4 regions of the Kistimonas ophiarachnellae genome follow, and region 2 is predicted to be linked to each of the others. Evidence: predicted binding sites of a transcription regulator. Region 2 holds the regulator's gene; each other region holds the start of a gene.

The links. The regulator FNR, encoded in region 2, switches genes on or off when oxygen is low (the NO sensors DNR and NnrR bind a similar motif). The targets are predictions, from matches to a motif close to TTGATNTANATCAA.
Region 1: a site for FNR is predicted at 4,347-4,360, ahead of ubiU (ubiquinone anaerobic biosynthesis protein UbiU). Genes of this name have one in related genera too.
Region 3: a site for FNR is predicted at 3,819-3,832, ahead of AC27K1_RS11650 (DMSO/selenate family reductase complex A subunit). Genes of this name have one in related genera too.
Region 4: a site for FNR is predicted at 2,476-2,489, ahead of AC27K1_RS13475 (YfcC family protein). Genes of this name have one in related genera too.

Annotation. Positions count from the first base shown of each region.
Region 1 is NZ_BAAJPA010000014.1:120,828-128,965, reverse strand. It holds gene menB (1,4-dihydroxy-2-naphthoyl-CoA synthase) at 1-704, shown strand, start outside; gene menC (o-succinylbenzoate synthase) at 704-1,738, shown strand; gene menE (o-succinylbenzoate--CoA ligase) at 1,714-3,165, shown strand; gene thpR (RNA 2',3'-cyclic phosphodiesterase) at 3,280-3,876, shown strand; gene AC27K1_RS17335 (hypothetical protein) at 3,870-4,166, opposite strand; gene ubiU (ubiquinone anaerobic biosynthesis protein UbiU) at 4,417-5,412, shown strand; gene AC27K1_RS17325 (U32 family peptidase) at 5,445-6,335, shown strand; gene ubiT (ubiquinone anaerobic biosynthesis accessory factor UbiT) at 6,355-6,837, opposite strand; gene thiM (hydroxyethylthiazole kinase) at 6,837-7,646, opposite strand; gene alaE (L-alanine exporter AlaE) at 8,132-8,138, shown strand, end outside.
Region 2 is NZ_BAAJPA010000019.1:62,492-70,629, reverse strand. It holds gene hemN (oxygen-independent coproporphyrinogen III oxidase) at 26-1,408, shown strand; gene fnr (fumarate/nitrate reduction transcriptional regulator Fnr) at 1,586-2,344, shown strand; gene AC27K1_RS19575 (adenine phosphoribosyltransferase) at 2,366-2,899, shown strand; gene AC27K1_RS19570 (hypothetical protein) at 2,966-3,466, shown strand; gene AC27K1_RS19565 (TraR/DksA family transcriptional regulator) at 3,484-3,810, opposite strand; gene ttcA (tRNA 2-thiocytidine(32) synthetase TtcA) at 4,174-5,106, shown strand; gene AC27K1_RS19555 (DUF547 domain-containing protein) at 5,145-5,957, opposite strand; gene AC27K1_RS19550 (glucosaminidase domain-containing protein) at 5,999-6,832, opposite strand; gene AC27K1_RS19545 (Yip1 family protein) at 7,025-7,627, shown strand; gene AC27K1_RS19540 (SprT-like domain-containing protein) at 7,771-8,138, shown strand, end outside.
Region 3 is NZ_BAAJPA010000008.1:97,240-105,377, forward strand. It holds gene AC27K1_RS11640 (dimethyl sulfoxide reductase anchor subunit family protein) at 1-590, opposite strand, end outside; gene AC27K1_RS11645 (DMSO/selenate family reductase complex B subunit) at 593-1,213, opposite strand; gene AC27K1_RS11650 (DMSO/selenate family reductase complex A subunit) at 1,228-3,672, opposite strand; gene AC27K1_RS11655 (hypothetical protein) at 4,352-5,767, shown strand; gene AC27K1_RS11660 (hypothetical protein) at 6,198-8,138, shown strand, end outside.
Region 4 is NZ_BAAJPA010000010.1:22,506-30,643, forward strand. It holds gene AC27K1_RS13460 (DUF4062 domain-containing protein) at 1-251, shown strand, start outside; gene AC27K1_RS13465 (carbon starvation CstA family protein) at 392-1,825, shown strand; gene AC27K1_RS13470 (hypothetical protein) at 2,010-2,294, shown strand; gene AC27K1_RS13475 (YfcC family protein) at 2,568-3,974, shown strand; gene AC27K1_RS13480 (beta strand repeat-containing protein) at 4,314-8,138, shown strand, end outside.

The DNA.
Region 1 (8,138 bases), on a different contig from region 2:
TGACCGTGATGGAAATGTCCCGGGCCCTGTCTGACGCTCGTTATGACAGTGAGATTGGCGTCATCATCCTGACCGGGGCAGGTGGTAAGGCATTCTGTTCCGGTGGTGACCAGAAGGTGCGTGGTGATTCCGGTTATCGTGATGATCAGGGCGTGCACCATCTGAATGTGCTCGACCTGCAGCGTCAGATCAGAACCTGCCCTAAACCCGTAGTGGCAATGGTGGCAGGCTATGCCATTGGTGGTGGGCATGTGTTGCATATGCTCTGTGATCTGACCATTGCGGCGGATAATGCCGTCTTTGGCCAGACCGGTCCGAAAGTCGGTTCCTTTGATGGGGGCTATGGTGCCAGCTACATGGCGCGGCTGGTAGGTCAGAAAAAGGCCCGGGAAATCTGGTTCCTGTGTCGGCAGTATGATGCAACGGCAGCCCTTGATATGGGGCTGGTGAATACGGTGGTTCCCCTGGAACAGCTGGAACTGGAAACGGTCCAGTGGTGCCGTGAGATGTTGCAGAATTCCCCGATGGCATTGCGTTGCCTGAAAGCGGCCTTGAATGCGGACTGTGATGGTCAGGCGGGTCTGCAGGAACTGGCTGGTAATGCGACCATGCTCTTCTATATGTCAGAAGAAGGACAGGAAGGACGGAATGCCTTTGTGGAGAAGCGGGCGCCGGATTTCAGTAAATTTGGTCGTAACCCCTGATGTTGCTTGAATCGGCAACGATCTACCGTTTTCGGCTGCCGTTTCGGCAGCCTCTGACCCTGAAAGGCCATCGACTTCAAACGCGTCAAGGACTGATTCTTCAGCTGAAAACCGGAGACGGTCAGCGGGGCCTGGGCGAGTGTTCGCCACTCCCGGGATTCAGTCCTGAGTCGTTGGATGATGCCCAATCCCAGCTTGAAGATGTGCTCAGGTATTTGATGAGACAGCCTGATTGTCTGACAACCGTCATTGAATCGGGAGCCCGTGGTTGCATTAAGCGTATGCTGTTTTCCTCTGTGGCTTGCGCTGTGGAAGGTGCGGCCTTAAGTCTTGCCGGGCAGTTCAATGTCGCACCAACATCGACAGCAGTTTGTCCTTTATTAATGGGGACGCCTGATGAGGTGCTGGCTCAGTTTGTCCGTTTGCCAAACAGTGCAGAAATAAAGCTGAAAGTTGGCAGGGCAAGAGTGGATGATGACATTGCCGTAGTAAATGCATTATGTGAGCAGGCTTCACCGTCGCTGCGAATTCGTCTGGATGCTAACCGGCAATGGTCATTTGCAGATGCAGAGCGATTTTGTCGTTCAGTCAATGCTGAGCGCATTGCCTTCCTGGAAGAGCCCTTGGCAGATTATCAGCGATTGTCTGAGTTAGGTGATTCGACCCGTTTACCGCTGGCCCTGGATGAGTCCCTGCAGGTCCCTGACTGGCGCTTCTCTGTCTTCCCTGGATTAGAGGCTTTAGTCATTAAGCCCATGTTGGCTGGTGGCATCGTCAAAGCACAGCAGTTAATCAAGCAGGCAAGGGCGGCGAATCTGCGTACGATTATCAGTGCTTCTTATGAGAGTCCGTTAGGCATCAGGCAATTGGCTTGCCTGGCGCATCTTGAAACCCCGGGTGAATTACCAGGATTGGATACCGTCAATGCCTTTTGTACGTCATCGGTTGAAAGGTTTGAATATTTGCTGAGTAATACTGTTAGTCAACAAGATCCTGTATTGGAGGAAGTATGGCGTTGTACCGCTGCCCATTAAGGCATCAGGCGATTCACTCACCGGATGCAGTGGCAGTTTGGCTGGAAAATGGCCGTATTACCTTTTCTCAATTAGATAGACTGGTATCCGATATTCAATGCCAATTGATAGCAGCAGGTCTTCAGGCCGGTAGCCATTTGGCTGTTGTGAGTGGTAATAGCCTGACTATGTTACTGCTACTCCTGGCTTGTCTGAGATCGGGTATCGTATTTTGTCCTTTGAACCCGCGTTTTCCTTCAGCGCAGCTTGAAGATTTGATGAATTCGCTGGATTGCGATGGTTGCTTTATAGAGGACAGTGTGTGTTTGCAGGGGCTTTCCTTGTCTGGAGTCGCCAGAATCGCACTTGTGAATCCTCAAACTGTCTCGCCTAATAATCCTGCAGCCGCATTGCAAGATATAGCATTAGATGCTGAGCGCCTGTGTGACCTCATTCTGACATCCGGTAGTTCAGGTAAGGCAAAAGCGGCAGGTCATTGCTACAGGAATCACTACTACAGTGCCGTGGGATCACAGGAAAAGATTCCATTGGGCAGCCATGATGCCTGGTTACTGTCTTTACCTCTGTTTCATGTTGGGGGGTATGCCATAGTTATCCGATGTCTTGTGGCAGGGGCTGCCATTGTCCTGGCACCGGAAATGGCAATGAAGCAGGTATTGCATCAATTCCCTGTGACACACTTGTCTCTGGTAAACACTCAATTATTCAGACTATTACGCACTGAGAATGTGCTGTTGTCAGACACAGCGCTCAAGGTCATATTGATGGGCGGTGGTTATGTATCGTCTGATCTGGTGGCGGACGTCAAGACGCAGGGTATTCATATTCTGACCAGCTATGGTTTGACGGAGTCCAGTTCCCAAGCCTGTACAGGAACGCCTGTTTTTCTTGATGACCAGCGGCTAACGTCCGGTCAGCCCTTACCGTATCGACAGGTCAGAATCAGTCACCAGGGAGAAATTCAGGTTCGCGGAGAAGTGCTCTTCAAAGGCTATTACCAGAATGGCGGTCAATGTGATCTGTCGCTTGAAGAGGGCTGGTTTGCTACGGGAGATCTGGGTTATTTCACCGATGACGGTCAGTTGGTAGTGACCGGAAGACGCGACAATATGTTTATCTCGGGTGGCGAAAATATCCAGCCGGAAGAGATTGAAAAGGCATTGTTAGCTCTGCCCGGTGTTCGTCAGGCGGTCGTAGTGCCTGTGTCTGACCGGGAGTTTGGTCATCGGCCAGTGGCCTTTGTTGACAGTGATACACCGGATGATAATTTGAATTGTTTACGTTCAGGACTTGCGTTGCGCCTTGTGCGCTTTAAAATGCCAGAACGGATATATCCATGGCCTGCAGAAATGATGAGTGGCGGACTGAAAGTCAATCGACGTGTGTTTAGGGAGTTGGCGGAGAATCGTCATCGACTCCCGCAGTAAACAGGCGGTAACGATTCCGGGCTGATCTGCAGGCAGAAAACTATAAACGTGTATCAGCTGTTATTGAGAGCCCGTTAACACTGGGGCGGCTGATCCGATCAGGCGGTTTACGATATGAAAGCAGGGAATTCCGGCAAGGTGCGGGCGTTTATCGCCTATCGCCTGCCTCTGGATGTTTCTGCAGCACTCTATAAAAAGGCCCGTCACCATGTTGGTGAGGATCTGGTCGAGACGCTGCGCTGGGTGGCACCACAGGATTATCATCTGACACTGCGCTTTCTGGGCAGTTGCACGGAAGATCAGTTACAGCAGATTTCTCAGGGGCTTCATGAGGCCCTGCAGGATGTCGATGGTTTTCGCTGCATGACCGGAGAGGTCAACTACTTTCCTTCCACCAATCACCCGCGCGTTATGGCGCTTATGGTGCATTCGGGCAAAGTGATGGAAAGACTTTATACATTATGTGATGAACTGGCGGTTGCCGCGGGAATCCCGAGTCAGTCCCGCCACTTCAGGCCCCATGTCACCCTGGCAAGATTTCCAACAGATACGCAACGACTGTCCATGTCTGTCTGGCGCCTGCCGGGCTTTCATCTCACCGTACGGGACATCGCCTTGATACGCAGTGACTTGACGCCTGAAGGTGCTCGTTATTCAGTGATGGAAACCTTCTCGCTTGAGCCTGCCTTGCAGGGGGCCGTCGCTCAATAGGCGACGGCTGCTGCAGAATACTCGGCTTCAAGGTCAACGCGCCAGGGCAGTCTGTATTGCTGCATTGCCTGAAGCAGTTGATCTTCACTCATGGTCCGGAAACGGGTCGTGAGTAAAGTGCGTTGAATTAATGCCAGTTCGCGCTCGCTTAACTGACCGATTTCCGTATTTTCAAAGATACCTTCCTGCATCAGGTTTTCGCGCCATGTATGGCTTTCTGTGGATGCCATGACATGTTCCGCCAGTCGGCTGGACAACTCATCAACATTGAATAGCTTTCGTAATCCCATGATTGGCTCCTTGCTCTCTCTTTCGGTACGTTTCTTTGACTTTAATCGGGGTAGCGACGTATTGGTGTAGCCGTTATGTTCTTCTTTGTTTCCTCTTGTTACTGGTCATAGCATTCGTTATCAACGATTAAGCAAGTGATATGCCACTATTTTGGATGTCAGTATTTGGGTTTCCCGTCTTTGATAAGGGTCAAGGTTTCTGCCGGGATAGCCCGCTACCATGCTTCGCTTAAGAACAATGGAGTGAAACATGGAGCTGGTTTGCCCTGCCGGTAGCCTGCCGGCCCTCAAGGCTGCCGTTGATAACGGTGCGGATGCGGTTTACATCGGTTTTCGTGACGACACCAATGCCCGTCACTTTGCCGGTTTGAATTTCAATGAGAGCAAGGCGGTGAAGGCGCTTGAATACGCCAGGATGAAGGGGGTGAAAATCCTGGTGGCGATCAATACCTATCCGCAGCCTGCGGGGTGGTCACGCTGGGAGCGGGCCGTGGATATGGCTGCGGATTTACGGGTCAATGCCATTATTGCGGCTGATATGGGCGTGCTCGGCTATGCCAGGGAGCGCCATCCTGATATTGGCCTCCACCTGTCCGTTCAGGCCTCGGCAACCAATGTTGCCAGCCTCTCGTTTTATCAACAGCGGTTTGGCATCAAGCGTGCGGTATTGCCCAGAGTGTTGTCCGTTAAACAGGTGGCAGCACTGGCCGAAAAAAGTCCGGTCGAGCTGGAAGTGTTTGCCTTTGGCAGTTTGTGCATCATGTCAGAGGGGCGGTGCTACCTGTCCTCTTACCTGACGGCAGAATCCCCTAATACCGTTGGCGCCTGCTCGCCTGCGCGTTTTGTTCGCTGGTCTGAAACCGCCAATGGGCTCGAATCCCGGTTGAACGATGTGCTTATTGATCGTTACCAGGCCGGTGAAAATGCCGGCTATCCCACCCTGTGCAAGGGACGCTTTTCGGTGCAGGGAAAGACCTGCCATGCACTGGAAGCGCCCACAAGCCTGAACACATTGGCGTTGATTCCGGAATTGACCCGGATGGGCGTTTCCGCTGTCAAAATTGAAGGCCGACAGCGCAGCCCGGCCTATACGGCTGAAGTGACCCGTGTCTGGCGTGAGGCGCTGGACAGCTACCGCAGCAATCCCACAGGTTATCAGCCGAAAGATGAGTGGATGCGCTCACTGTCCCATCTGTCTGAAGGTAGTCAGACAACCCTGGGCGCCTATCAGCGTGCCTGGCAATAATGCCCCTCAAGCAACACGGTCAAGGATCTGTTATGGAAATTACACTGGGGCCGGTACTGACTTTCTGGAAAAAGCAGGCCGTACTGGATTTTTACCGGGAAGCGGAAGGCTGGCCAGTCGATCGTATCTACCTGGGAGAAACCGTCTGCGCCAAGCGCCGGGAGTTGCGGCTGGATGATTGGCTGGGGATAGCCCGCAACTTGAAAGCAGCAGGTAAAGAGGTCGTCCTGTCAACGCTGACTTTGCTCGAAGCGGCTTCCGAACTGGCATCCCTGCGCAAAATCTGCAGCAATGGCGAGTTTCTGGTCGAAGCCAATGATGTCGGGGCTATCCAGTTATTGTCAGAAGCTGGCGTGCCGTTTGTGGCAGGGCCGGCCATCAATATTTATAACGCCTATACACTACGCGAGATGGTCAATGCAGGGCTGCAGCGCTGGGTGATGCCGGTCGAGCTGTCCGGTGAGGCGCTGGCATCCATTCTGAATCAAGCGGATGACTTAGGTATCCGGGAACAATTTACGACAGAAGTCTTCAGTTACGGTTATCTGCCACTAGCCTGGTCAGCACGTTGTTTTACGGCCAGAGCCTATGACCTGCCCAAGGATGACTGCCAGTTCCGCTGTCTGGATCATCCGGATGGGCTGGCTGTTTTCAGTCAGGAAGGGGAGCGTCTGTTTACCCTGAATGGGATACAGACACAGTCAGGCCTGTGTAGCAACCTGTTGCCGCAATGGAAAAACATGGCAGAGATTGGGGTGGACGCCATGCGCATCTCCCCAAGGGAAACCGGTACCGGTGAACTGGTTCAGAAACTGCGCGAATCCATGACGTCCGAATTGACGGGTCAGTTACCGCTGCAGTCCGTTGATCAATGTAACGGTTACTGGTTTGGTCAGGCGGGGATGAACAGCACCTTGTCCTGACAAGGTGCTGGTGTTTTGGTTAGCTGGCCAGTGACACCAGACGGTCACTGGTCTGAAGCAATTGCTTAACCAGCTGTGGCAGCTGATCAAGATCAATGCCATCAAGCATGTTCTTGATGGCGAGACCCAGTTCGGTATTGCCTTCAATTACCAGCCGACGCTGGAAAAACAGGGTGTCAGGGTCTTCCCTGCGTGAAGCCAGTGCCAGGAAGGCGCTGCTCTTTCCGCGAATGGTTACGTCACAGGGGCGGGGCGAGCCCAGCACGAGCTTTTCATCAATGACTGTCAGGTAGAAATCCAGTTCAACGTCGGTGACTGACAGTTGCAGCCAGTGATCTTCCAGGCAGTCAAAATCCCCCTCAGACAGCGGTTCCCGAAAGGTGTGGTTCAGCGCCTGTGCCAGGGGGCGGTTGCGCAGTGACCATGGAATCACCTGCAGCGGCTTGAACAGCCAGGCGACCGGTGGATGGGGTATCCGGCGAAGTGTTTCAGGTAATGGCATTATTGCTCTTCCAATTTGAGATGCTGGTTCAGAATGTCCGGTGTCAGAAGGTAAAGTTCATCGAGTAATTGGCTGTGCAGTGAACCGGGCCCGGCGGCCTTGTCTGCAGCTCGTTCCCCAGCGATGCCCAGTACGGCCAGCGCGGCAGTCACGGCGGTCAGGCCATCGGCTTCGACGGCAAGAAAGGCGCCGGTCAGGGCGGTGGCCAGGCAACCTGTGCCGGTTACCCGGGTCATCATCGGATGGCCATTGTGCAGACGGACCTGTTTGTAGCCGTCGGTGATCAGGTCCGTGGCGCCGGTGATGGCGATGGTGGTTTGCCAGGCCCGGGCGGCGGTCATGGCCAGTGATTCGACCGCTTCCGGTGTATCGGTGCTGTCAACGCCTTTTCCGCCTAAGTCGCCGGTATATAGCGCCTGGATTTCTGATGCGTTGGCGCGTACCACGTTGGGCCGGTACTCAAGCATCAGCCTTGCCGTTTCAAGGCGGAAACGGGTGGCGGCGGCGCCAACAGGATCAAGCACCCAGGGCTTATCCGTATTATGGGCATGGCTGACAGCGCATTTCATGACCATGCCGGTGCGTGCGCTGGGTGTGCCGATATTAATCACCAGTGCGTTCGCCAGGTCAACCATATCAACGGTTTCTTCAATGGCATCAGCCATGATGGGAGACGCACCGAGTGCCAGCAGACCATTGGCAGTGAAATTCATGACCACCTTGTTGGTGATGTTATGCACCAAAGGGCGTTGTTGTCGTACAGCGTCCAGGGCGGTCGTGATCCGTTGCTGAAAGGTTGGGGCTGTCATGGCGGACTCCGGAAGCTGGGCGAAATAGAGAGGCAGTTAACCGGTTATATAAACCTGTCGGTACTCGGGTGCGCGATATTCTAGCAGTGCTTGAATTGATACACGCTTGATTTCGATCATAGGGAATGTGATTGATACGGATACCGTCTTTTTTGTTTAGCGAAATAAACTTAAAAGTAATCAAAAAATGATAAAAGTGCTGTTTTAAGTGCTTGAAAAATTACTAAAACACTAGGCATGCGTTTTTTAAGGATTAATTATCACTACTGCCCATTTTCTCTATTGCGAAGTGCCTAGTGCAGCGTTACAGTGCCTGCGTCATCAAGAAGTATGAAATACACGCTGTCGATCCTCACGACGGTGGCTCCTTCTACGACAGGCCATTTCTGGCGTGCCCGTTCGGGCGATATTGACAACACATTTTGTGAAAGGGATTCCGGTCTCAGGGGCCGGGCGTTGTAGCTTTTTTTCGCAGGGTTAATGTGATGACTA
Region 2 (8,138 bases):
CATTACAAGATCAGGGTTAATGAGCATGGCCAGTGAACTGATATGGGATCTCGAATTGATCAGACGCTATGATCAGACGGGACCTCGCTACACCTCGTATCCGACCGCATTGCAGTTCTCGGATAACTTCGGCGTTGCAGCGTACCATGCAGCCGCCGCCGACAGCGCCACCGCCCGGCGCCCACTGTCGCTTTATTTCCATATCCCGTTTTGCGCCAAGGTCTGTTACTACTGCGGATGCAACAAGGTCGTCACCAAACGCCGCGAGCATGCCGAACCTTACCTGCAGGCACTCTTTCACGAAATTGAAATGCAGTCCGCCCTGGTGGGTCATAACCAGACGGTGGAACAACTCCACTGGGGCGGCGGCACCCCCACCTTCCTGAACCCGGCCCAAATGCAGGCGCTGATGGACAAAACCGCGAAGCATTTCAACCTGACCTGCGGTGACCTGGGAGATTACTCCATTGAAATTGACCCCAGGGAAGCAGACTGGAGCGTGATCGGCCACCTGCGCTCGCTGGGGTTCAACCGGATCAGCATCGGCGTACAGGACTTCGACCCAACCGTTCAGCAGGCAGTCAACCGGGTACAGAGCGAAGAAGAGACCCGGGATGTCATTGATGCTGCCCGCGCACTGACGTTTAAATCGATCAACATTGATCTTATTTATGGTCTGCCTTTCCAGAGCTGCGCCAGCTTCATGAAAACGGTCGACAAAATCATCGACATCCGCCCGGATCGTCTTTCCGTCTTCAATTACGCCCACATGCCTAACCGCTTCATGCCTCAGCGGCGCATCAACAATGAAGACCTGCCCAATCCGCAGGAAAAACTGGCCATTCTCGAAAATACCATCAACCGGCTACTGGACGCCGGATACGTATACATCGGCATGGATCACTTTGCCCTGCCAGATGACGATCTCGCCCTGGCGCAGGAAGAAGGCTCGTTGCACCGGAACTTCCAGGGATATACGACACATAGCCAGTGTGACCTGATTGGCATGGGCGTGTCCTCCATCAGCCGAATTGGCAATGTCTACGCCCAGAACCATGCGAACATGGAAGAGTACACCAGCCGTATCAACAACGGCCATCTGGCGATTCGTCGTGGCTTACTGATGAATGAAGATGACCGCATCCGAAGCGCTGTTATCAACCAGCTCATCTGCCACTTCCACCTTGACTTCCGTCATATCGAAACGATGTTCGGCATCCGTTTCCAGGACTACTTTGCCGATGCACTCAACAAGCTGTCCCCAATGGCGGCAGACGGCCTCATTCGACTGGACAAAAACGGCATTGTTGTCGAACCCCGGGGAAGACTGCTGATCCGTAATATTTGCATGCAGTTTGACGCCTATCAGCAGGTGGCGGAAGTTCAACGATTCTCACGGGTCATCTGAACCAGTCCATTAACCTCCCCCCCCCCCCCGGTTTCATGTACCAACGAACACTGAAACCGGCCTTTTTTCAAGAAACATTCAGATACGTATCCTCACAGTCTTAAACTTGTCAGGAGAATCCCCTACAATACCGCCGCAACGACTTTTACACCCACCGGTTCACAGGGGTTCTTCTGTATGGTGTCCAAGCTGAATGTGCGGCAAGTGACTCATGTGGCCTGCAGAGACTGCAGCCTGAGTCAGCTCTGCCTGCCACTGGCGCTGAAAATTGAAGATATTGATGAACTCGACAGGATCATCAAGCGAGGACGTCCGCTGAAAAAAGGCGAGCACCTGTTTCTCGAAGGCGATCCCTTTCACAGTGTCTACGCAGTACGCTCCGGCGCACTGAAAACCTACACGGCCACCAACGAAGGCGAAGAACAGATCACGGGCTTTTACCTGCCCAGTGAGCTGGTGGGACTGAGCGGTCTCGATACAGAGGCCTATCCGGTGTCTGCCCAGGCGATTGAAACCACCATGGTCTGCGAGATCCCGTTTGATCGCCTGGAAAAACTGTCTGACGACTACCCGGAGCTGCGGCGCCAGCTGATGCGCATCATGTGTCGCAAAATCCGCGAAGACCAGCAGATGAAACTGCTGCTGTCGAAGAAGAACGCGGACGAGCGGATTGCCACATTCCTGATCAACCTGGCCAGCCGTTTCCGTCGTCGCGGCTTTTCATCACAGTCTTTCCGCCTGTCGATGTCCCGCAACGAAATGGGCAACTACCTGGGCCTGGCGGTTGAAACCGTCAGCCGCGTGTTCACCCGTTTCCAGAAAAACGGCCTGATCAACGCCAACGGCAAAGAGATTGAGATCACCAGCGCCATGGAACTGTGCGCCCTGGCCGGTGGCAAACTTGTTGAACACCAGGACATTGTCAACATCCAGTAACCCTCCGCAGGATTGGCCCTGATGGTTTTTGACCAGCAACTGCTCCACTCCCTGATTCGGGCCATACCCAACTGGCCCGAACCCGGCGTGACATTTCGCGATATCACGCCATTGTTTCAGTCCCCTCAAGGGACACAGATGATCATTGACACCCTGGCAGAACGCTACAGGGGTCAGGATATCACCCATATTGGCGCCCTGGATGCCCGTGGTTTCCTGGTTGGCTCACCGCTGGCGTGTAAACTGGGTCTGCCGCTGGTCATTTTCAGAAAACCCGGCAAACTGCCCTATGACGTGATTCGCGAAGAGTATGAGCTTGAGTACGGTTCCGCCGCACTCGAAGTCCATACCGACGCACTGAAAAAGGGTGATCGCATACTACTGGCTGACGACCTGATTGCCACGGGCGGAACGCTTTGCGCTGCGGCCCGGCTCTGTCGCCGTCTGGGTGCTGAGCCCGTTGAGGCAGCCGCTATCATCGACCTCCCGGAACTGGGCGGCTCAAAACGCCTCGACGCGGAAGGCATACCCAGCTTCAGTCTGTGCAGCTATTGATCAAGCTATTGGCGTTACCGCCGATTCCCCGTTTATAGAACCTTAAGGCAGGGAAGCCTGAAGACCATGGGAATCTGCGCAGACGAATTCAGGGAGTATGTCGTCCAACCCACGCTAGACCACCTCGACATGCGGTCACCGCTGGCAGAAAACCTGCTACTGGGCACCGCAGCGGTGGAATCCGGACTCGGCTCCCACTTACACCTTGCCAACCATGCCTCGCTTGGCATTTACCAGATCAGTCCGGAAACCCACCGCCGAATCTGGGACACCTTCCTTTATAATCAACATGAACTGGCCAGCAAAGTCAGAGGCCTGGCCAGCCAACGGGAATTTCTGCTACACCCACACGCGGAACTGGCCACCAACCTCAGCTATGCGACAGCGATAGCCTGGATGGTTTACCTGAGTGCCGACGTAAACATTGATGACCCGGCCACTGCCAGCGACCCACAACTGCTGGCATCCATCTGGCAGGAACATTACCAGAGCGAAAACAGCCACTTACCGGAAACATTTATTGAAAACTACAACCACCTCATCCTGGGTAAAACGGTAGCGGCCTGACGTCATCAAGCGACGGCCTACTCCTTATTCTCTGCACATTTCACACAGAGATCCGTATAGGGCATGATCTCAAGTCGTGCCATCGGAATATCAGCACCACACCCGGCACAGATTTCGTAGTCACCCTCCTCGATTCGCTCCAGCGCCTTCTGGATCAGGCGTAGTTCAGCAACAGCTTCATTGCCTAACGCATCCAGCACCTCGTCATTCTCTCGTTCCTGGGCCTGCTCCGACCAGTCAGCACTGGCCTTGCGGGTCACATCGCGGGTAATGTTGGCGACACGCCGCTCCAGCTCATCCTGCCGCGCCTGCAGCCGCTGGCGAAACTCCTCGTATTTGCTCATTCGACTCCCTCTGTAGGTAACATGATCATCTCCCCCAACACCCTATTCTAGTCAGCCTGCCAATAATTCCGCTTGATCTGAATCATGACCTTCAACAGCAGATACAACACAGAAACCAACCCATCAAGCCAGCCCAACAGTCTAGCAAAGCCGATCCTGTCAAAGCGCCCATGGCAGGCATTCAATAACCCTCCCTCCCCATAAGGCAACGTATGTATTAACCGCGAGAGCCTGCGGTCATGAATACCTGATTATTTGCGCCCGGGTCTTTATAATGCTGCGAACTTTCATCACTGTGATCACAAGAACGGTATTTCTGTTCTTCACGGTTTGTCCACTGACACTAGCAAGTACCCTGACCGTATGCAGATTGAGACCCGAAGCGAAAAAGTCAATTTCAACAAGCTGCAGAAACGCCTGCGCCGTCTGACCGGTCAGGCTATTGCCGCCTATAACATGATCGAGGATGGCGACCGCATCATGTGCTGCCTGTCTGGCGGTAAAGACAGTTACGCCATGCTCGATATCCTGCTCAATCTGCAGAAATATGCACCGGTCAAGTTTGAAGTCATCGCGGTCAACCTGGACCAGAAGCAGCCAGGCTTCCCTGAGCACGTATTGCCGGACTACCTGACCAGCCTCGGCGTGGAATACCGCATCATAGAAGAAGACACCTACAGCATCGTCAAGGACAAGGTACCCGATGGCAAAACGACCTGTGCACTCTGCTCTCGCCTGCGCCGGGGCATCCTTTACCGTACAGCCACAGAGCTCGGCGCCACCAAAATCGCCCTGGGACACCACCGGGAAGACATCCTGGAAACCTTGTTCCTGAACATGTTTTATGGCGGCAAGCTCAAGGCAATGCCTCCCAAACTGATCAGTGATGATGGCAAACATATTGTTATTCGTCCGCTGGCGTTCTGCCGGGAGAAAGATATAGCCAGGTTTGCCGAACTGAAGGAATTTCCGATCATCCCCTGCAACCTGTGCGGCTCCCAGCCCAATCTCCAGCGCCAGACTATCAAGGGTATGATGACTGAATGGGATAAACGCTTCCCGGGCCGGATTGAAAGCATGTTCAGGGCAGTGACCAATGTCGCGCCCTCTCACCTGGCAGATAACAGGCTCTACGATTTCAGCAACCTTGTACCTCGGGGCACGCCGGTCGAGGACGGAGATACAGCGTTTGACCGGGAAACTTTCCCGCTTCAGTTTACTGCGGACAACGATGAAGACAGCGAGACAGAAGATACAATCATTAAACCGGTGAACATCATGGATTTACCGGCCTGATGAAAAAAGGGGCATATGCGCCCCTTTTTTATATTGAATTAACGGCCACCAGTATCATTCAGATCCCAGTCATAATCGTAACGAACCCGCCCCTTGAAAGCCGCCAGCTGTTCTTTGCTTTTCCCATGCGCATACTGATGCAAGTGTGACATCAGTTCCTGATGGCTTCCGAAATCGACTGCGTACCAATCATAAATTTTGGAGAGGTACAGGCTTCCACCCTCAAACCTCACACCTTTAGCCTGATTGATAAACCGTCTTGCAGCACTATCCAGCAACCTATCCACGTTAGCACCGGTATAAGCAGCAGCCTCCAAATCAGGACACCCCATGCTGGCACAGTTCACCGCATAATGGATTCGCCTGTCTTTCCAGATCGGTCGCAATATGCGGTGCTCAATGTCGTTGAGGGTTAACCGCTGCCCCGCCACAGTGACGACATCATCATCCCATGGGCCAAAACTGAAAAAGCCTTCACCCAGCTTACGGATGGACTTTACCGGATAATGATCCAGTATCAGCCGTACCGTTAGCGCATTGTAGAGGTTAATCCAGTAAGCCATTTGTTCACGGCGGCTATATCCCCTGGGATCAATGCCTGCCAGATAGGCCAGGTAATGATCAAGGCTGGCGCGATCCCCTGCTGACACACGATCATAATCGAACAACCGGACTTCCGGTGTCTCTTTCAGGTATGCATCCAGCAAGCGCTGCCATTCGACATGGGACACGCTTACGCTATTATTTTCATTACTCCGATCCCAGAGTGCCCAATACTCGCTTTTCGGTGCCGCAACACTGAAACCTGCCATGCACCAGATAATGATGCCCGTGAGAAAAAACCTTGGCATGGGCTTCCCTCCCCGTTATTTTATTCAACCATTCTCTTGATTTAGCCAGCCCCCGGACTGTCATGATCCGTGAGCGCCACATCGTATTTTTCAAGCCCGTTACCTGTAATCATCGCCATCAGCTCATGGACATAGGCCTCACCCCGCTGGGAGTAACGCACAAGCCCCGGGGACAGATACAGCCCGGTCACCGCCTGATGATTGCGCCGAGCCTCGGCTCGCAGGGCTCGCAGGTCCGAATACTGAGGATGGGTATTGATGTTCAGGAGATATGCCGCCACCGAACCGGAGACAGAGTCAAACTTTCTGACCTCATGATCTGCACCTTCATTGCGCTGTGCAGGCACCAGCCCACAGCCCTTGCTGAAACACCACTGACCAAAAAGATTATTGCCCTCAAGCGCAAAACGGGATGTTCCCCAGGCCGATTCATTGGCAGCCTGTGCCAGCGCCAGCGAAACAGGCAGCGTATCGACACGATCCAGCAGGGCTGAATACCATTGCGGGCTGAATCCTTCTGCCGGTTTCAGACGGTATTTCTTCGCAATACCGGCCAACCACGCCTTATCCTTTTCGCTCAACGATGGCTGCCCGGACATTTGCTTGATACGAACACGATCAGCGGCTATTTTTGCATTTTCGGATTCAACGATGGGCATCATATAGCCAAAAAATGCAGCCTTTTTTGCTTTCACATCCTTGATATCGCCAAAATCCGGCATTTCACTTTCTATCACTGGCATATTGACCACAACAACCTTTGTCACAGCACTTTCCGCCCGCTGATTGAGAACAGAATTAACCAGCAAAACACTCAATACCAGTAACAACAGCAGCACCGCTGCCATCTTGCCTAATCCCTGCTTCGCCGACATAGCACCTCTAGCATTTATATTAATATTAAGGAGATAAAACAGTTTTCCATACAATGCAGACTATTGCTATCCGGAGCCTTGCCTGTTCTACTGTTTGTTAGCAGTATTGACAATTGACTCAAAACCAAAACAGACAAGCCAGCTCATGAGCAGTCCAGGGTTTCCCTGATCGACTGGCAAGGAGGCAGAATCATGGCGCTTCATGTTTGGGGATTATTCACGCATCCTGACCGGGAATGGCGCAGTATCCGTGAGGAAAAATCCTCTGTCATCAAAACCTATATGGCCAACGTGGTTGTGCTGGCGGCGATTCCCGCCATCTGCACCTACTTCGGCACAACCGTGACCGGATGGTCCCTTGCCGGCAGCGAGGAGGTTGTCCGCCTGACCCCTGACAGCGCCGCCTCCATGGCCCTGCTGGCCTACCTGGCCATGCTCTCCGGCGTCTATGTTATGGGTCGGGCGATTCACTGGATGGCACAGACCTATGATTGCTTTCCCACCATCAGCCAGTGCGTCACCTTTGCCTCCTATACCACAACACCCCTGTTCCTGGCAGGTCTGATCGGACTCTATCCGTCCCTCTGGCTTATGATGCTGGTTGGCCTCATGGCAGCGAGCTGGTCTACCTACCTGCTTTATTCCGGACTGCCCGTGTTCATGAATATCAGCAAAGAACAGGGATTCGTCTTCGCCAGTTCCATTCTTTGTATTGCCCTGGTTGTATTCGTCGCAATCCTGGCCATCACGGTTGTCCTCTGGAGCATTGGTGTCGGTCCCATTTACACCAGCTGACCCCTGCAGGGAGGCGGACAGCCATGTCGCCTCCCGAACCAACCACTCATCCGTATTTCCACTCCGTACAGGGACCCCGACCAGACGATACGTCCAATTACGGCTAGTATCCGAGGCCTCAGGCAAGGCATGATTGATACAACATGAACAGGGTTTACCGGATACCGGTGGTAAGGGCAGTCGCTGTGAGCCAGGCAGAACAGGACATCAACAAACGCATTCAGCAGCTTATCCGAAAAGCGTCCCACTATTACGATATCCCTTTCCCTCCACCCGTAATTCTGATGGATTTGCTGGGCAGCGATGCGGGACAGGCGCTCCCGGGCAAGAATCGGCTAAGGTTCAATCCCGCCCTCTATCGGCAGAATCCCGCCCATTTTGTCCATCATATTGTCGCCCACGAAGTGGCGCACCTGGTGGCAGCCAGGGTCTATGGCCATCGAATAAAACCCCATGGCAAAGAGTGGCAAGCCGTGATGACCCTCTTCCAGGTACCAGCCGAGCGATGCCA
Region 3 (8,138 bases), on a different contig from region 2:
GTGGCAATCACCGCCAGGGCAATCAGTCCGATGGTGGACAGTGCCTTGTCAGCATGACGTGCAAACAGGCCCATCCGGTCAGACTGGCTGCGGACCAGTACCGCTGCACCCATCACACCCAGTACCACTGCAGGCATCACAAACTGGAAGACGGTCCAGTCGGTGTTCCAGGTGGGCACGGTGGCCAGGGTGTAGACGTTGGCAATCGCCAGCAGCAGGGCAATACCCAGCGCCATGGCGCCCAGCAACACCAAACGGTGAAGAGCAGGCAGGATGTTCAGCAGGGTGGCGGCGATAAAGGTGAACGCGGCACCGCCAAACAGGCTGGTAGTCAGGATCTCAGCGCTCAGCGGCGACAGGTGTTCCAGGCCGAAGATGACATTGAATGCACGCAGCGGCTGACCCAGGTGAGTACCCGCGGCCAGGCCGGCGACACCGAGGATTACCAGCGAGGCGATCTGCAGCCGGCTCAGCAGTTGCAGGCGGTCACGCTGACCAAAGCTGGCGAACTGCAGACAGCCCAGCACCAGGAAGATACCGACCGCGCACTGTGCCAGGACGGTGAAGAAAACCAGGGATAATTCGTGCATGGTTACACCTCCCGGACATTCAGGATGCGGCCGGTGGTGTCACCGGTCGGGCGTGCGTGGCGGTTGGCCTTGATGACCAGGTTCGGTCTGGTCATGCCGGAATCCGGCAGCGGCGCGATGTCGGCACGGTCGCCGTACTTGGCACGCAGCTCGTCAATGGGGCCAAACTCCAGCGCACGCAGCGGGCAGGAACCGACACAGATCGGCTGCAGACCCTGTTCCACACGGTCGAAGCAGCCATCGCACTTGGTCATCAGCTTCTTCTCGGGATCGAACTGGGGTGCACCGTACGGGCAGGCCATTTCACAGTAACGACAGCCGACACATACCTCGGCATTCACGGCCACCAGGCCATCCTGTTCCCGCTTGTGCATGGCGCCGGTGGGGCAGGCCTTGGTGCAGGCGGGCTGGTCGCAGTGGTTACAGCTGATGGATACGTGGTAGGCGAACACGTCCTGGTTCCAGGTGCCGTCTTCGTTCTGTACCCAGCTGCCGCCGCCGTATTCATAAATACGACGCCAGTTCACCCCGATATCCAGGTCGTTGTCGTCCTTGCACGACAGCTCACAGGTTTTGCACCCGGTACACCGGGTGGTATCGATATAGAATCCGTATTGGGTCATGGTTCAGTTCTCCGTCAGGCCTTGGCAATTTCCACCAGATTGGAATGCTGGGGGTTGCCCTTGGCCAGCGGTGAAGGACGTTGGGTCGTCAGGGTGTTCATACAGGCGCCACGGTCGATGCCGTTGCGGTCCGGGGCGTACCAGCTGCCCTGGCCCATGGCGACAACGCCGGGCATGATCCGCTCGGTGACCTTGGCGGCCACACGGATTTCACCGCGGTCGTTCCAGACTTTCAGCATGTCACCGTCGTTAATGCCGCGTGCCTGGGCGTCGATGGGGTTGATCCAGACTTCCTGACGGTTGGCGTCACGCAATACGTCTACGTTGCCGTAGGTGGAGTGGGTGCGTGCCTTGTAGTGGTAGCCGAACATCTGCAGCGGGTACTGCTTGCTGTGAGGCGCTTCGTGGCCTTCCCAGGACGAGACGTATTCCGGCAGTGGTCGGATGGTGTCGCCCTCTTTCAGAGTCCAGGTTGCCGCAATCTGGGCCAGCTGTTCGGAGTAGATCTCGATCTTTCCGGACGGAGTCGCCAGCGGATTGGCTTCCGGGTTCTCGCGGAACGCACGGTACTCGACGTGCGGTTCGCCCGGGTTGGTCTGCTTGACGATACCCATTTGACGGAAGGTGTCGAAGTCCGGCAGTTCCGGGTTGATCTTCCGGGACTCGGCATAGATAAAGCGCAGCCAGGCTTCCTGGTCACGACCTTCAGTGTACTGCGCTTCCACGCCCAGACGTTTGGCGACACCGGTACACATGTCGTAGACCGAGCGGCACTCGTGCAGTGGCTCGACGGCGGTGTCACAGAAAATGGCGTAACCCATGTTGCCGCAGCTGCCGTTGGTGGAGAAGTCCGGCTGTTCCGCTGCAGTTAGGTCGGGCAGCAGGATATCTGCATAACGGGCGCTGGCGGTCATATGGTTTTCGATGACCACGATCATTTCGCACTTCGTGTCATCCTGCAGGATTTCGTGGGTGCGGTTGGTGTCGGCGTGCTGGTTGATGATGCAGTTGCCGGCGTAGTTCCAGATGAACTTGATCGGCGCCTTCAGACGGTCGGCGCCACGGATGCCGTCGGTCAGGGCGGTCATCTCGTCGTGACGATGGATGGCGTCGGTCCACAGGAACATGGGGATGGACGTGGTAACCGGGTTGCTCAGGGTCGGGAAGCTGGCGAACGGAATGCCCCAGCTGCCTTCACGGGCACCGGTACCACCGCCGGGAATGCCGACGTTGCCGGTCATGATTGCCAGCATGCAGATGGCGCGGCTCGCCTGTTCGCCGTTGGTGGTGCGCTGAACACCCCAGCCCTGCATCACGTTACAGGGTTTGGTGCTGGCGATTTCGCGGGCCAGGCGAATGATGGTTTTCTCGGGCACTGCAGTGATGCGCGCAGCCCATGCCGGGGTCTTGGCCGTGCCATCCGGGCCATTGCCGAGGATGTAGGATACCCAAGAGGAACCCTTCGGTGCAGATGCTGGCAGACTGTCTTCGTCATAACCGATGGTGTAACGGTCGATGAACGCCTTGTCCACCAGGTTTTCGGTGATCATGACCCAGGCCATACCGGCTACCAGGGCGGCGTCAGTACCGGGGCGCAGGGGTACCCACTCATCATTGCCGCTCAGCACTGAGTCAGTCATGCGCGGATCGAAAGTGATCATCCGGGCATTGCTGCGGGCGCGGGCTTCGGTCATCTGGTAAACAACACCGCCGCCGCTCATGCGGGTTTCCGCCGGGTTGTTGCCGAAATTGACGATCAGTTTGGTATTAACAATGTCAGACGAGCAGTTGCTGCCGACCCAGCTGCCACCGAACAGGTAGGGCAGGCCAACGGTAATCTGTGCGGTACTGTAATCGCCAAAGTGGTTCAGGTAACCGCCCCAGCAGTTCATCAGGCGAGCGATAGGTGTCGCCGCCGGGGGCCAGGATTTGGAGACGGTGCCACCCAGCGTACCGGTGCAGTAGTTCAGGTAGATGGCTTCGTTGCCATACTGCTGCTTGATGCGCTTGAGGTTGTCAGCGATGGTGTCAAACGCTTCATCCCAGCTGATGCGCTCGAACTTGCCTTCGCCGCGGTTGCCGACCCGCTTCATGGGGTACTTCAGGCGATCCGGGTTGTATACCCGGCGGCGGAAGGAGCGGCCGCGCAGGCAGGCACGTACCTGGTGGTTGCCGTATTCGTCGTCACCGGTGTTGTCGGTATGGGTCGCGACAATGACACCGTCCTTGACCTGGTGGCGCAGGGCGCAACGGGAACCGCAGTTCACCGTGCAGGCAGACCAGACGGAACGCACCGCTTCGCGTTTTTCCGCGGGAGTGGTCTCTGGTGTGTTGGCCAGCGCACGCAGCGGCAGGCTGTTGCCCGCGACAATGGCAGCGCTGCCGGCAGCGGCGCCCCATTTCATAAAATTACGGCGCTTCAAGGGGGACAGAAGCACCTTGTCCAGTAAATTCTTCATGCAGTCTATGGATTGCTCTCAGGGAAGAACGGGCTTTTCAGAAGGTTTCAGGTCAATCAGGAATGTCCGCAGTGATTTGTTGTAGCAAAGGGGCGGATATCAGTTCATTCCACTGCACATCATACCCGTAAGAAAGTCAGGGAATTTTGATCTGCAGCAAAAACGCACGGTAAGGTTTTGTATTTGTTCTGTGTGGATGCCGTTGACGAAACTTGATGGAAGGGGGGTATGATCCTGTGATACCTCGGGGCACTTTCGTTTGTTTCACTACGGTTGGAGCCTGTAGCTGGTTATTATCTTTCGTTATTAATACCACCAATTTCAGGTCGTTGATGAAACGGGTGAGTCTCTCCGGCAAGCATAAAAGGGCTGTTCTAAAGAGAAGGGGTCTTGCAGAGGCATCCGTCAATTACATTGACCAGGGATATGAGGGCGTCATTATCCGTGAAGGGTAAGAATGGCAATATCCCATAGAGGACCTGCCTGAACGTTTTTTCTCATGCGAATAGCACTAGCATGCTGTCAGGATGAAACCTAATGACCAATATATTGTCATATGAATAAGCAATCAGGATGTATTGCTTAAGTATAAGGTGAAAACACTGTTCAGGCTGAAGCCAATGTTAAGACTCTGATTCTCACGGGATAAGCATTGTCCTGTAAATAGTAGTCTTTCGGTTTGAATTTACTCATCTGTGAAGCCCCGGTGTTGCAGGTTGTAGCGGTAAAAGATGAGATGACTTTTTTGCTGTTGCCTGTACGTTTTCAAGATGAGTTTTTTATTAAGGAATTAGATTTTATGTCGAGTTTTATTCCCTTGACAGCCGCATCCTACAGTTGGGCTCTAAGCAGCGACAAAAAGAGGAATCCGGTTTCCAAAGTAATCCGTGCCATGGGTGCTTTTATTGCGGGCGGCATTTGCTGTTATCGTATCAATATCGAGGTTGCCAGAAATCTCTTACAGCAACATCCTGAGTACGAGAACAGATATTTTTGCCGGTCACTGGGGTTGAGGAATACGACAGAAGTTCCCCCTTCACGCAAGAGCACGCTGACAGGCACAGGAATACCTGCTAACTCAGTGCAGACAGACACAGGAATGCCGGTTCACTCAGAGCTGACAGATACAGGAACGCCTGCTAAGGCCTCAGGAATTATTATCGGTACAAGTGGAGAACTTGCCAGCGACAGTGCGGATACGCTCGCGGAAATGTCAAATACGGAATTTGCAAACAAGGCTGTAAGGCTGGCGCAAGATTTGCTGGCATTTAACAATGAACGTGGAGACCATGAAAATATTATCCCGGAAAACCTTAGGTACAGTGAAAGTCATGACGATGGTTGTTTTGTCTTGCCAGATTTAGGCCGTGCTCGATCTCACGTTTACAATCGTCCAGCCGAAAAAAACCATAAAGCGATGGCTTTAGCGCTCCTTGTGCTGAGAAATAAACGTATATGCGAAGAAGAGTTTCAAAAAATCTTAAATGCAACCCGAACTTATTTTAGTGGTGATATATGTCAAATTTTCACATCATTAACTGATGAGCAAATCAATAATTTGCTTTATCACTATCATGATGAATTGATTGAACTTCTTTCGAGTCGAAATTGTTTTGATAGGGATATGGTACAGGATACTGATTCATACCGCGACCTTGTTTCTCAAGTGTTGATTCATGTGAAAATGTTATGTGTTGCCAATGGTGTTAAAAGAGAGGCGCTGAATCGATTTGTCAACATGAGCAAAGAAGATTTTAGAAGTTATTATTATTCAAATGTGAAAGAGTTATTGAAAGAAGCTGGCTATTTTGCGTTGGGCGAAGTAGAAACACGAGCTTTTGAAGAGGGTCACGAAGATAGTTTATTAAGGCTAATGATCCATGCAAGTCAAATGGCATTGCGGGAGGCTATAGCGAAAGAGGTAAGTGGTTCAGGACGGTTGGATGCAGAGAACGATTATCGGTATGCTCTTTATAAAAAGGCTATTGCAGAGATGGGTAGGTATGATGAGGTGTCCGCTTTGCTTTATGTACTATACGGTAATCCTGATGACGTTAGTCAATTTATTCAGAAAGCCAAAGAACTCAAATCATAGATATCTCTACAGATAAGAAAATGTAGTAGTGTGATTTTCAATGGGAACCTCGCAGATTCATTAACCCCGTATTGTTCTGCGAGATGCCTGGCAAAAGCACCATCCTGCCACTTCTGCATCGCTTCCATACGGATGGATTCGCGGACTTCCTAAGTTTAATTGTAATGAATCACTCAAAACGCAGGGGTGCTAATCGATCAACAGATCATGGTTCATGATTCTAGTTTTTATAATAAAGGGTTGATTGTTATATATAATAACAAATTTAAGTGTGTTGAATACTTTTTAAGGAACTAATTGCGAAGTAATGTGACATAGATGGTGATAGTTTACTTTAAAGTGCCCTGGTAGTTATTGTTTGAGATGTTGTTCAATAGCTACTCGCGCTTAATTAATGATATGAATCAATTGTTGTAGTAAGGAGGGGGGGATGGCGCAGTCAGTTTCAGGAAGCGCGAAAAATATAAATAAACAAGGAGTCGATCTGGCAACAGACAGTCCGGTAGAGGGGGCTGAGAAAGAGCAAAGTGTTTTTGGTCGAGAAGTTGCAATTGAGAGTCTTCCCGGAAATTTTTTAGAAAACGTTATGCGCTGTTTGCCAATAAGACAGCGCAGGCAGCTAAGTATGGTCAGTCACTGCTTTCTTGATACGTTCAGGAGAGTTGAGTCAAAAGAAATCAGAGACTCCCTTAAAGGAAAATCGGTACATTATGATGTATTTGCAAGTCGTCACTTAGCCAAAGATGAGCACAGTAAAAATATAGCTTTAAAATTCCAGAAAATGTTACGTGATAATACATTGCTATATAAACAAATCTATTTGCTGTGTGCTACAGGAATAGAAAAAGAAGAATTGTTGAAAGCAGCAATAAGAAGCTGGTCAAGCCCTGATGGTCGCTACGTGGTTTTTTCTCACCCAGCTGCATGGGTTGATACGCTGACGGAAGGTGATCCGAAAGCAGTTTTTCTGAAAAATGCTGATGGGGGAGATATAGATACTGTCGATGCATGTCATTTTACTCATGACTCTCAGGCCATGATGATTCAATATCCTGCAGGAATGGATGCTCAACATATGGATAAGGTGTTTTTGGCACGTTCAAAAAATGATGAATGGATTCCTGTGAAAAAACTCGATGTACGCAGTTTATCCGAGCTCCCTGTTGGACTGGATTTTGCTTTGATTAACAAGATTCTGTCCAGTGATGCTACTGAAGTAAAACAAAAAATTTATATAGAAACGAATGATGGTTTCGAAATAATTATGGGTGAAAGATTTCAGGATGATACGGTTGATCATATTCGTCTTAGCTTTGACGGAATATCCTTTATTCGATTATCCCCCGACAAAAAACTGCTCTGCATTGCCTGTCCCCGTATGGGACAAGACGAAAGAAGCCAACAAAAAACACGTTTCTATAGCAGGGAAGGAGATAAATGGACGTCATTTGAACTTGTGGATGTTGATCACACTAAGATAAAGAATTGCTATTTTTCCAGCGATTCCAGAGTCATATTTTTAGATGTTGCGGATGATAGAGGGGATGGTCAGCCTGGTGAAATTCGCCAGACTCATTCTGAATACATCAGGGGGGATAAGGGTTGGTGTCCTATGAGTTCTGCAGAATTAAGAACAAGAGATCTTCCCGTCAGCATTGACAGGGCGTTTTTACTAAATCTTCTGAAAGATTGTAGTGATAGGCGTATTGATGAATGGGAAACAATGAATATAAGGGTATATGTTAAAAGTAATGACGGTGGAGGATGTGTCATCATTGAGAGTCTGGGTCAGAATGACAAAGAACAGATCTTTCAAAATGTTTGTCTGGATTTTGGGGAGGGCTCTTCCGTTAGAATTTCTCCTGATAAACAATTGCTGCTTGTTACCAAAGACGGGGACAGATCCAGACCGGAAGAAGAAACCTCTAAAGGGATGATACAGGTTTATTCCTTGGGCCAGAATATTTGCAAGTCACTAATGGAAAAGCCAATGTTATACCCTCCTGGACGTTTAGGAAAAAAAACTCAATGGCTTTTTTCACCGCAAGGCAATGGCATGCTTCTCGTTGGTCCACTACAGGGGAACCGGGGAAGTTCTCAAGTGTTTGTCTCTGATTCTGATAAAGGAACATGGAGAGCATGGGAAAAAGAAAGTTCTATCTTTTGTGATGGTGCTCGGCAATTTTCATTGGATGGTTATAGTCTTGAGCCATTAAAGTATAATGAGGAAACGGATGAGTTTGAACCGGATGGTTTTGTTGTTTACAGCAGGAAATCAAATCACGAAGATGCACTAAGTAAAGGATGGAGGAAAGTAAATCTGCCAGTACATTTAACATACGTTGAGTTATTCTTGGATGAGCGGGTTTAT
Region 4 (8,138 bases), on a different contig from region 2:
TTCAACAGTCACTGTTTGCCATGTTGGAAGCGCGTTTTTGCCAGCAGGTACTGGGGCAATACCCCCAGGCGCATGCGGCGGATGCTTTCCGTTTTTCTGAAACAGCAATGCGGATGATTCGCCTGAAGCTGCGTCGTCATGGATTGGTGCGCAAAGATACGAAGGCGTCATGCCGTAAAAACAGTGTCTGGTGCCTGACCGGGGCAGGAAAAGCTGCCGGTCACTGGATTGGGCGAACGCTTGTCGAATAAACGGAGTCAGGCATCCCGCAGTAAAAAATCCTTCCCCCATTGCTTCGGGTCAAGGAACTGAAAGGGTGGGTCAGCGTTAAAATGTAACGTCTTTGTCTGCTATCCCCGTCCTACCCCATGTCCTTCCCCCGGAGTTGTCCATGATAAGTTTCCTCGTTTCCCTGGTCGCCCTTGTGGTCGGGTACCTGATTTATGGTGCCCTGGTTGAAAAATGGTTTGGTGTGGATCCCAATCGTCCGACACCGGCAGTGACCCAGACCGATGGTGTCGACTATGTGCCCCTGCCCTGGTACAAAATTTTCCTGATCCAGTTTCTGAATATTGCCGGTCTTGGACCGATCTTCGGCGCCATCCTCGGTGCGCTCTATGGTCCCTCTGCATTTTTATGGATTGTGTTCGGCTGCATTTTTGGCGGTGCTGTACATGATTACTTTTCCGGCATGCTCTCCATCCGGCATGAAGGAAAGAGTATTCCCGAGATTGTCGGCATTTACCTGGGCGATAAAACCCGGCAGGTGATGCGGTTGTTTTCCATTGTCCTGCTGTTGCTGGTGGGTACGGTTTTCATGGTCGGCCCGGCTGGTCTTCTGAGTAATCTGGGTTTTGAGGGCATTTTTGCGAATAAGACCTTCTGGTTAGCCGTGATTCTGGCGTACTACTTTATCGCCACAGTGGTACCTGTGGATAAGCTCATTGCGCGGATTTACCCCCTGTTTGGTGCGGCGTTGCTGATCATGGCCGTTGGTATTGGCGGTGCCCTGGTGTTTGGCAACTGGGAAATTCCGGAAGTGGGTACACCCTCTGCCCATCCTGGTGGTCTGCCCCTGTGGCCGATGCTGTTTATCACCATTGCCTGTGGTGCGATCAGCGGTTTCCATGCCACACAGTCGCCACTGATGGCCCGTTGTGTGAAAAATGAATCCTATGGTCGCCCGGTGTTTTTCGGGGCAATGATTGCGGAAGGTGTTGTTGCGCTGGTCTGGGCAGCGGCTGCCATGACGTTTTTCCCGAACGGCATTCCCGGCCTGAACGAGGTGCTGGCCAAAGGCGGCCCCGGCCTTGTGGTCAATGAAGTCTCTGTCGGCCTGATGGGCGGCTTCGGCGGGATGCTGGCGGTGCTGGGCGTGATTGCCTGTCCGGTAACCTCGGGTGATACTGCGTTCCGGAGTGTCCGCCTGATTTTTGCAGATATCTTTAACCTGTCCCAGACAAATATCCGTAATCGTTTATTGGTTGCTATCCCGGTATTTGTTACCGGCTATCTGTTAACACTGGTCGACTTTACCATTATCTGGCGTTACTTCGCGTTTTCAAATCAAGCGCTGGCAACCATTGTGTTGTGGACATCCGCCGTTTACATGGTGCGTAACGGGCGTAGTCACTGGTTTGTGAGTTTGCCGGCAACGTTTATGACAGCCGTTTGTGTAACGTATATCGTTATGGCGCCTGAAGGTTTGGCAATGGAGGCAAATGTTGCTTATCCAGTCGGTATTGTGGCGGCCATAGGCGCTTTTGTTTTCTTTGCTTGCGCAAGTCGTGTAAGGAAAGTAAACGATAACTGTGTTGTTGGTTAAGCATTAAATAAATACACACGTTTGATTTGTATGCTGCATTATTCCCGCTCTTCCTGAGCGGGATTTTATTCGTTGTAGTTGCTTGTGTATCGCTGTAAGTAAAAACCGAGATGGGTTAGTATGTTCTTGAGGGAAAAGACAAATAAACAGGGATTTTAATAGAGCATAAGCGGGAGAGGCAGTCATGCGACCAATCGACCTGCAACAGGTGATCAGCGATATGCGCAGCCAGCTTGCGCCGGTAGTGATGTGCCAGGCGGGCTATGTTTTTGTCAATCTTGAGAAGTTACCCGCCCACGAAGCGCTGCAGGCGCAAATTCATGATCGCGTCGAATCCGGCGTCATCCGTCCGTTAACCCACCTTCATGATGACGATGTCGCGGTATTTTATGCCGCTGAACGTCCGGTACCGCCTGAACGACGGCGGCGTCAGCAGCAACAGGCCATGTTTCAGTTAAACACCCTGTGAGGCATGGTGAAACACACCCGCAAGCCCGGTTAATAGCCGGGCTTTTTTATAGGTGAAAGCCTGTAGTTGTCGTCTGCGTAAGGGTAGGTGAAACCGGCAATAATGCTCAGAAAATCATCATAAAAAGAAGGGCAATCTGCAGGGTATTTATGCCATTTGTCGTATAAAAGCCGAGCAAAGTCTGACATAGATCAGTATAAGCACGGGTTAAATCCTTATTATGACCCCCGTTTTTTCCAACACAACCACAACTCCCCGACTGGACTGCACTCTATGGGCAAATTCAAGTTTCCTTCAGCCTACACGGTGCTAATGGCGATCATTGTATTCGTCGCGGCACTGACTTATATCGTCCCCGCCGGTCAATATGACCGTGTCATGAACCCTGAGCTGGGCAAGGAAGTACCAGTATCCGGCACCTACCACCTGGTTGATGCAAACCCGCAGGGTTTCTCCGACGTGGTCATGGCGCCTATCGCCGGTTTCTTTGATCCTGCAAGCTACGAAGCGGGCGCCATCGACGTGGCCCTGTTCGTACTGATCATTGGTGGCTTCCTGGGTATAGTCACCAAGACCGGTGCTATCGACGCCGGTATCGCCAAGGTGACTTCCGCGCTGGAAGGCAAGGAAATGTGGATGATTCCTGCCCTGATGCTGCTGTTCGCAGCCGGTGGTACCGTTTACGGTATGGCTGAGGAGACACTGCCTTTCTACATGCTGCTGATTCCGGTCATCATCGCGGCGGGTTATGACTCCGTCACCGGTGTTGCCGTGGTTCTGCTGGGCGCCGGTATCGGTGTACTGGGTTCCACCATCAACCCCTTCGCGACCGTTATCGCGTCCAACGCGGCTGACGTACCGTTCACTGACGGTATGGGCATGCGTATCGCCATCCTGGTCATCGGCTTCATCATCACTGCCGGCTTCCTGATGCGTTACGCTGAGAAAGTCCGCAAGGATCCTTCCCTGTCCCTGGTTGCGGACATGAAGGAATCCAACGAAGAATACTTCCTGAAGAACCGTGAAGAAGGTATCGAGCTGACCGGCGCACGCAAGCTGATCCTGGTACTGTTCGCGGCCAGCTTCGGTGTGATGATCTGGGGTGTGTCTTCTGCCGGCTGGTGGATGGCTGAAATGTCCGCCCTGTTCCTGGTGAGCGCTATCCTGATCGGTCTGATCGGCCGCCTGAGCGAAGAAGAGCTGACCGGCACCTTCGTTGACGGTGCACGTGACCTGCTGGGTGTTGCCTTCGTTATCGGTATTGCCCGCGGTATCGTGGTGGTCATGAACGCCGGTAACATCACCGACACCATCCTGTTCTGGTCTGAGAACGCGGTGTCCGGTCTGTCCGAAGTCATCTTCATCAACGCCATGTACTGGATCCAGGTCGTACTGTCCTTCTTCATTCCGTCTACCTCTGGTCTGGCGGTACTGAGCATGCCGATCATGGCGCCGCTGGCTGACTTCGCTAACGTGAGCCGTGACCTGGTTATCACTGCCTACCAGTCTGCATCTGGTGTCGTTAACCTGCTGACCCCGACTTCCGGTGTGGTCATGGGTGGTCTGGCCATCGGTCGTGTGTCCTACGCCAAGTGGTTCAAGTTCGTACTGCCGCTGGCGGGTATCCTGACTGTCATGATCATGATCATGCTGAGTGTTGGCGCCATCATGGCCGCGTAAGCACTCGATACCTCTCGCGAAGTATCCAGAGACAGGTCCGTAAGGGCCTGTCTTTTTTTGTGTCTGCTGAACTCACCCGGCTGGATAATCCAGTCATCAGGATGAATAAATTTTGAGCAGTTTTTTTCAGTCCTGAATAACAATGGCGCCCGGACGTCAGCTAAGAAGAAATGCACATGGTTATCCACAGGGATTGTGAATGACTTCAACCATCTGTTCATACATGGCATCCGGAAATAGAAGACAGTGAACATATAGTGTTGCACTAAAGTACAAATATCGGCTTAATTGATTATTGGTACGTTGGTTCTGTTAATAAAAATAAAAAGAGGCCTCACAATGACTGCTGAGTCCAACGCCGCCGTCAAGACCGCCTTTACCGGGGAGTGGGAAGGAACCGCGGGCAATGACGACAAAACGCTGGATCACCTCTACGCCAAGATGTACGGCTACGGTGGTGACGACACCCTGACCGCTACCGGCGGCGGTGTGCTTATCCATGGTGGCGAAGGCCACGACACTCTGACTGCACACGGCATTGAAACCATCATCTACGGTGAAGGTGGTAATGATGTGATCCGTGGTTATGCTGCCGATACACAGCTGGGCGGTGGTGCCGGTGATGATGTGGTTGAAGGACATGGCCTGCGGGCAAGCGTGTCCGGCGGCGACGGGAATGACACCCTGCTGGCGACCGGCCTGCACGCGGTGGTGGATGGCGGCGACGGGGACGATGTGATCGAAACCGCGGCGGGTGTGGCCAGGATTACTGACTTTGCCGGTCACAATACCATTCAGGCCTTTGGGGGCGCCAACCGGATTGATACCGGCGACGGCAATGATGACGTTACCGCAGTGGCAGGCGCGAACAGCATCGCCGCCGGTGGCGGTAATAATACGATCAATGCCGTTGGCGGTGCGAATGTTATCCAGGTTGCGGACGGTGATAACACCATCGTGGCCGGTGGTCTTGCGAATACGGTATTGGCGGGTCATGGTGATAACAGCGTCACGGCATTGGGTGGTGGCAATGTTGTGTTTGCCGGGCATGGGAATAATGCTGTCCAGGTTGCCGGTGGCGTAAATAGCGTCATGGTCGGAGACGGGGATAACCAGGTGCTCGCGACCGGTGGCGTCAATATAGTACTGGCCGGGAACGGTGATAACGATATTGCTGCTCTCGGTGGTGCTAATTTCCTTGCAGCCGGTAGCGGCAATGATCACATCATGGCCGGTGGACTGGCGAACATCGTGCTTGCCGGTGATGGACATAACGCTGTAGAAGCCCTGGGTGGCGCCAATTTCATCCAGAGTGGCACCGGTGATGATTTCATCGTTGCGGGTGGCGGCGCCAATGCAGTCGTAGCCGGTGATGGTAATAACACGGTGTTCGGACTGGGTGTCGCCAACCTGGTGTGGACGGGGAATGGCGCGGATGATATTGCCGTTGGCGGCCAGGTTAACCTGGTGAATGCCGGTGCTGGGGATAACACGCTGGTCGCGGCAGGCGAGGGCAATGTCTTCATCGCTGCGGACGGCAATGATGTCGCGCTGCTCGGTGGTGTCGCCAATATTGCGATAACCGGTGGTGGTAACAACATCATCACGGCGGTCGGTGAAGCCAATATTCTGCAGGCAGCCAATGGCAATGATGTGATGGTGTCAGGCGGTGTTGCCAATATCCAGCTGGCGGGTAGCGGTGATAATGCATTGGCTGCGTTTGGCGCCGGTAATCTTCAATTCAGTGGTTCAGGCAATGACACCCAGATCGCTATGGGTGTTGCCAATATCCAGCTGGCAGGAGATGGGGATAACTCTCTGCTGGCGCTGGGAGAGGGTAATGTTCAGCTGACCGGTACCGGGAATGACTTCACAGTGGCCGGTGGTGTGGCCAACATTGTTTCTACCGCATCAGGCAGTGACACAGTGATTGCGGCAGGTGTCGCCAATGTGGTGCTTTCCGGTGGTGACAATGACACAGTTGTGGCAGCCGGTGAAACCAATATTGTCCTGACCGGTTATGGCGATGACAGTGTCGTCTCTGCCGGTGTAAATAACCTGTTGCTGACAGAAGCGGGCGCCGACATGGCGCTGGTGGCTGGTCAGAACAATGTTGCATTCACGGGCAGTGGCAATGATGTGATTGCTGCAATGGGGCAAAACAACGCCATTGCCAGCGGATCGGGCGCCGATATTGTCGTAGCGATAGGCCAGAACAACCTGGTGGCCACCGATAACGATATTCAGATTTATGCCGAGGATCTGCCGCAGCAGGGTGTCTATCAGTTTGGGCTGGATTCCGTCATTGGGCTGGATACCTTCACTGACAGCGACAATGGGTTTGCACAGCGACTGTTAGATAACCTTGGCTTGGGTGTGACGGCTGAAGCCGAAGTTGCATTAAGCGGGCAGCTCAGCATGCTGTTTCCGGAGCTGGAACTATCCAGTCCGACGGTGCCTGACTGGCAGTCACCGGAATTGAACCTTCCACAGTATGATTATGCGATTCCGGCCTTGCCTGAACTCAAAGGCACGCCCGTGGAATATCAGTACGGTGAACTGGTTGCCTATGGTTTGCCGGAGATTCAGTTACCTGAACTCAGCTCCCCGGAATTAAGCCTTTCCGGTATTACCTTACCGTCGTTTGTTCTCCCCAAATTGTCCGATGCGTCCGTGACGCTTGAAGACTGGCAGATAGATGCCAGCTACAACCTGTCGTTTGGTCTGGATCAGACAGGTGACAATGGCGGTATTGGTAATTCCGTGCTGGGACTTTTGGGCGGTGACCTGGCGTTTACCAATTTCCTCGGCGATGTACTGGCGGAAGTGATTGGTGGCAGTTTTGATCTAAACGCTAATGGCACGGTAACGGTTAACGAAGCGGGTATCAGTGATCAACATCAGGTAAGTGCGGATCTTCTGGTCTATAACGCATCGGCGGATTACCAGATATTCAAAACATCGGTTGCCGAAGATAATGCACAGCCTGCAGCGGTGGCGGCTAGCCGCACTGCAGAGATTGCGTTGCCAACGGTGAATCTGCCTGCTTTTCATATTCCGGCATTCTCTATCAACAGTTTCGATATCAGTGGTTTCAGTGCGGGCCTGTCTGATGTGCTCAGTGGCCGGGAATTCTATGGCTATGCCGTGCCTGAATTTACGTTGCCTGAGCTGGCGATTCCAGGCTTTGATGTTGCCGATTATGCGGATGTTCAGGCACCGGTCCTTGAAGCACAAAGCTTTGGTTTGCCTGCATTCACCGTACCGGTTGTGGGCGGCATCAATGTGGCAGAGCGCCTGCCTGATCTGGATTACTCGCTCGATTTCCTGCAGGACAGTGGCGATATCGCCTTCCTGGCCGGACAGAATAACCTGGCCTTCACCGGCGCAGGCGATGACCTGGCCATAGCGCTGGGTCAAAACAACCTGGTGCAGTCGGGAGAAGGTGACGATGTCGCCTTGTTGCTTGGCCAGAACAATATCTGGCACGCCCAGGCCGGTAACGATCTCGGTTTTGCTGCCGGTGATTTGAACCTGCTGCAGGGCGGTGATGGCAACAATGTCATGATCGCGCTGGGTAATACGAATAATCTGTCGTCTGGAAACGGTGAAGATGCCGCCATCGCCATTGGCAATACCAATACGCTGGTAACGGGTAATGGTTCTGATGTCTTACTGGCACTGGGGAATCAAAACCGACTGGACGCCGGTGATAACGGTGACAACACGCTCCTGGCCGTAGGCGTCAACAACAGCCTGTCATCCGGTAATGGCAATGACATCCTGGCCGGTCTTGGTGCGGAAAACCGATTTGCTGCCGGTGCGGGCGATGACCTGCTGGTAGCCGTTGGTGGAGCCAACACCCTGCTGGGCGATGAAGCAGAGTCCAGCACTTCAGGCGGCGGACATGACGTGATGATTGCGGTAGGCGCAGTTAATACCGTCAATGCCCATTATGGGAATGACGGCGTTTATGCTGCTGGCTTAGGCAATACCATCAATGCGGGCAGTGGCAATGATATCGTTGCGGCTGCCGGTGTCGCCAATATCTTTGACCTGGGTGAGGGTGAGGATATTGGTATTGCCCTCGGTGTGGGAAATGACGTTTCCGGTCAGGCGGGTAATGACTTCCTGGTCAATATCGGCATGGGCGCCTCCGTCTCC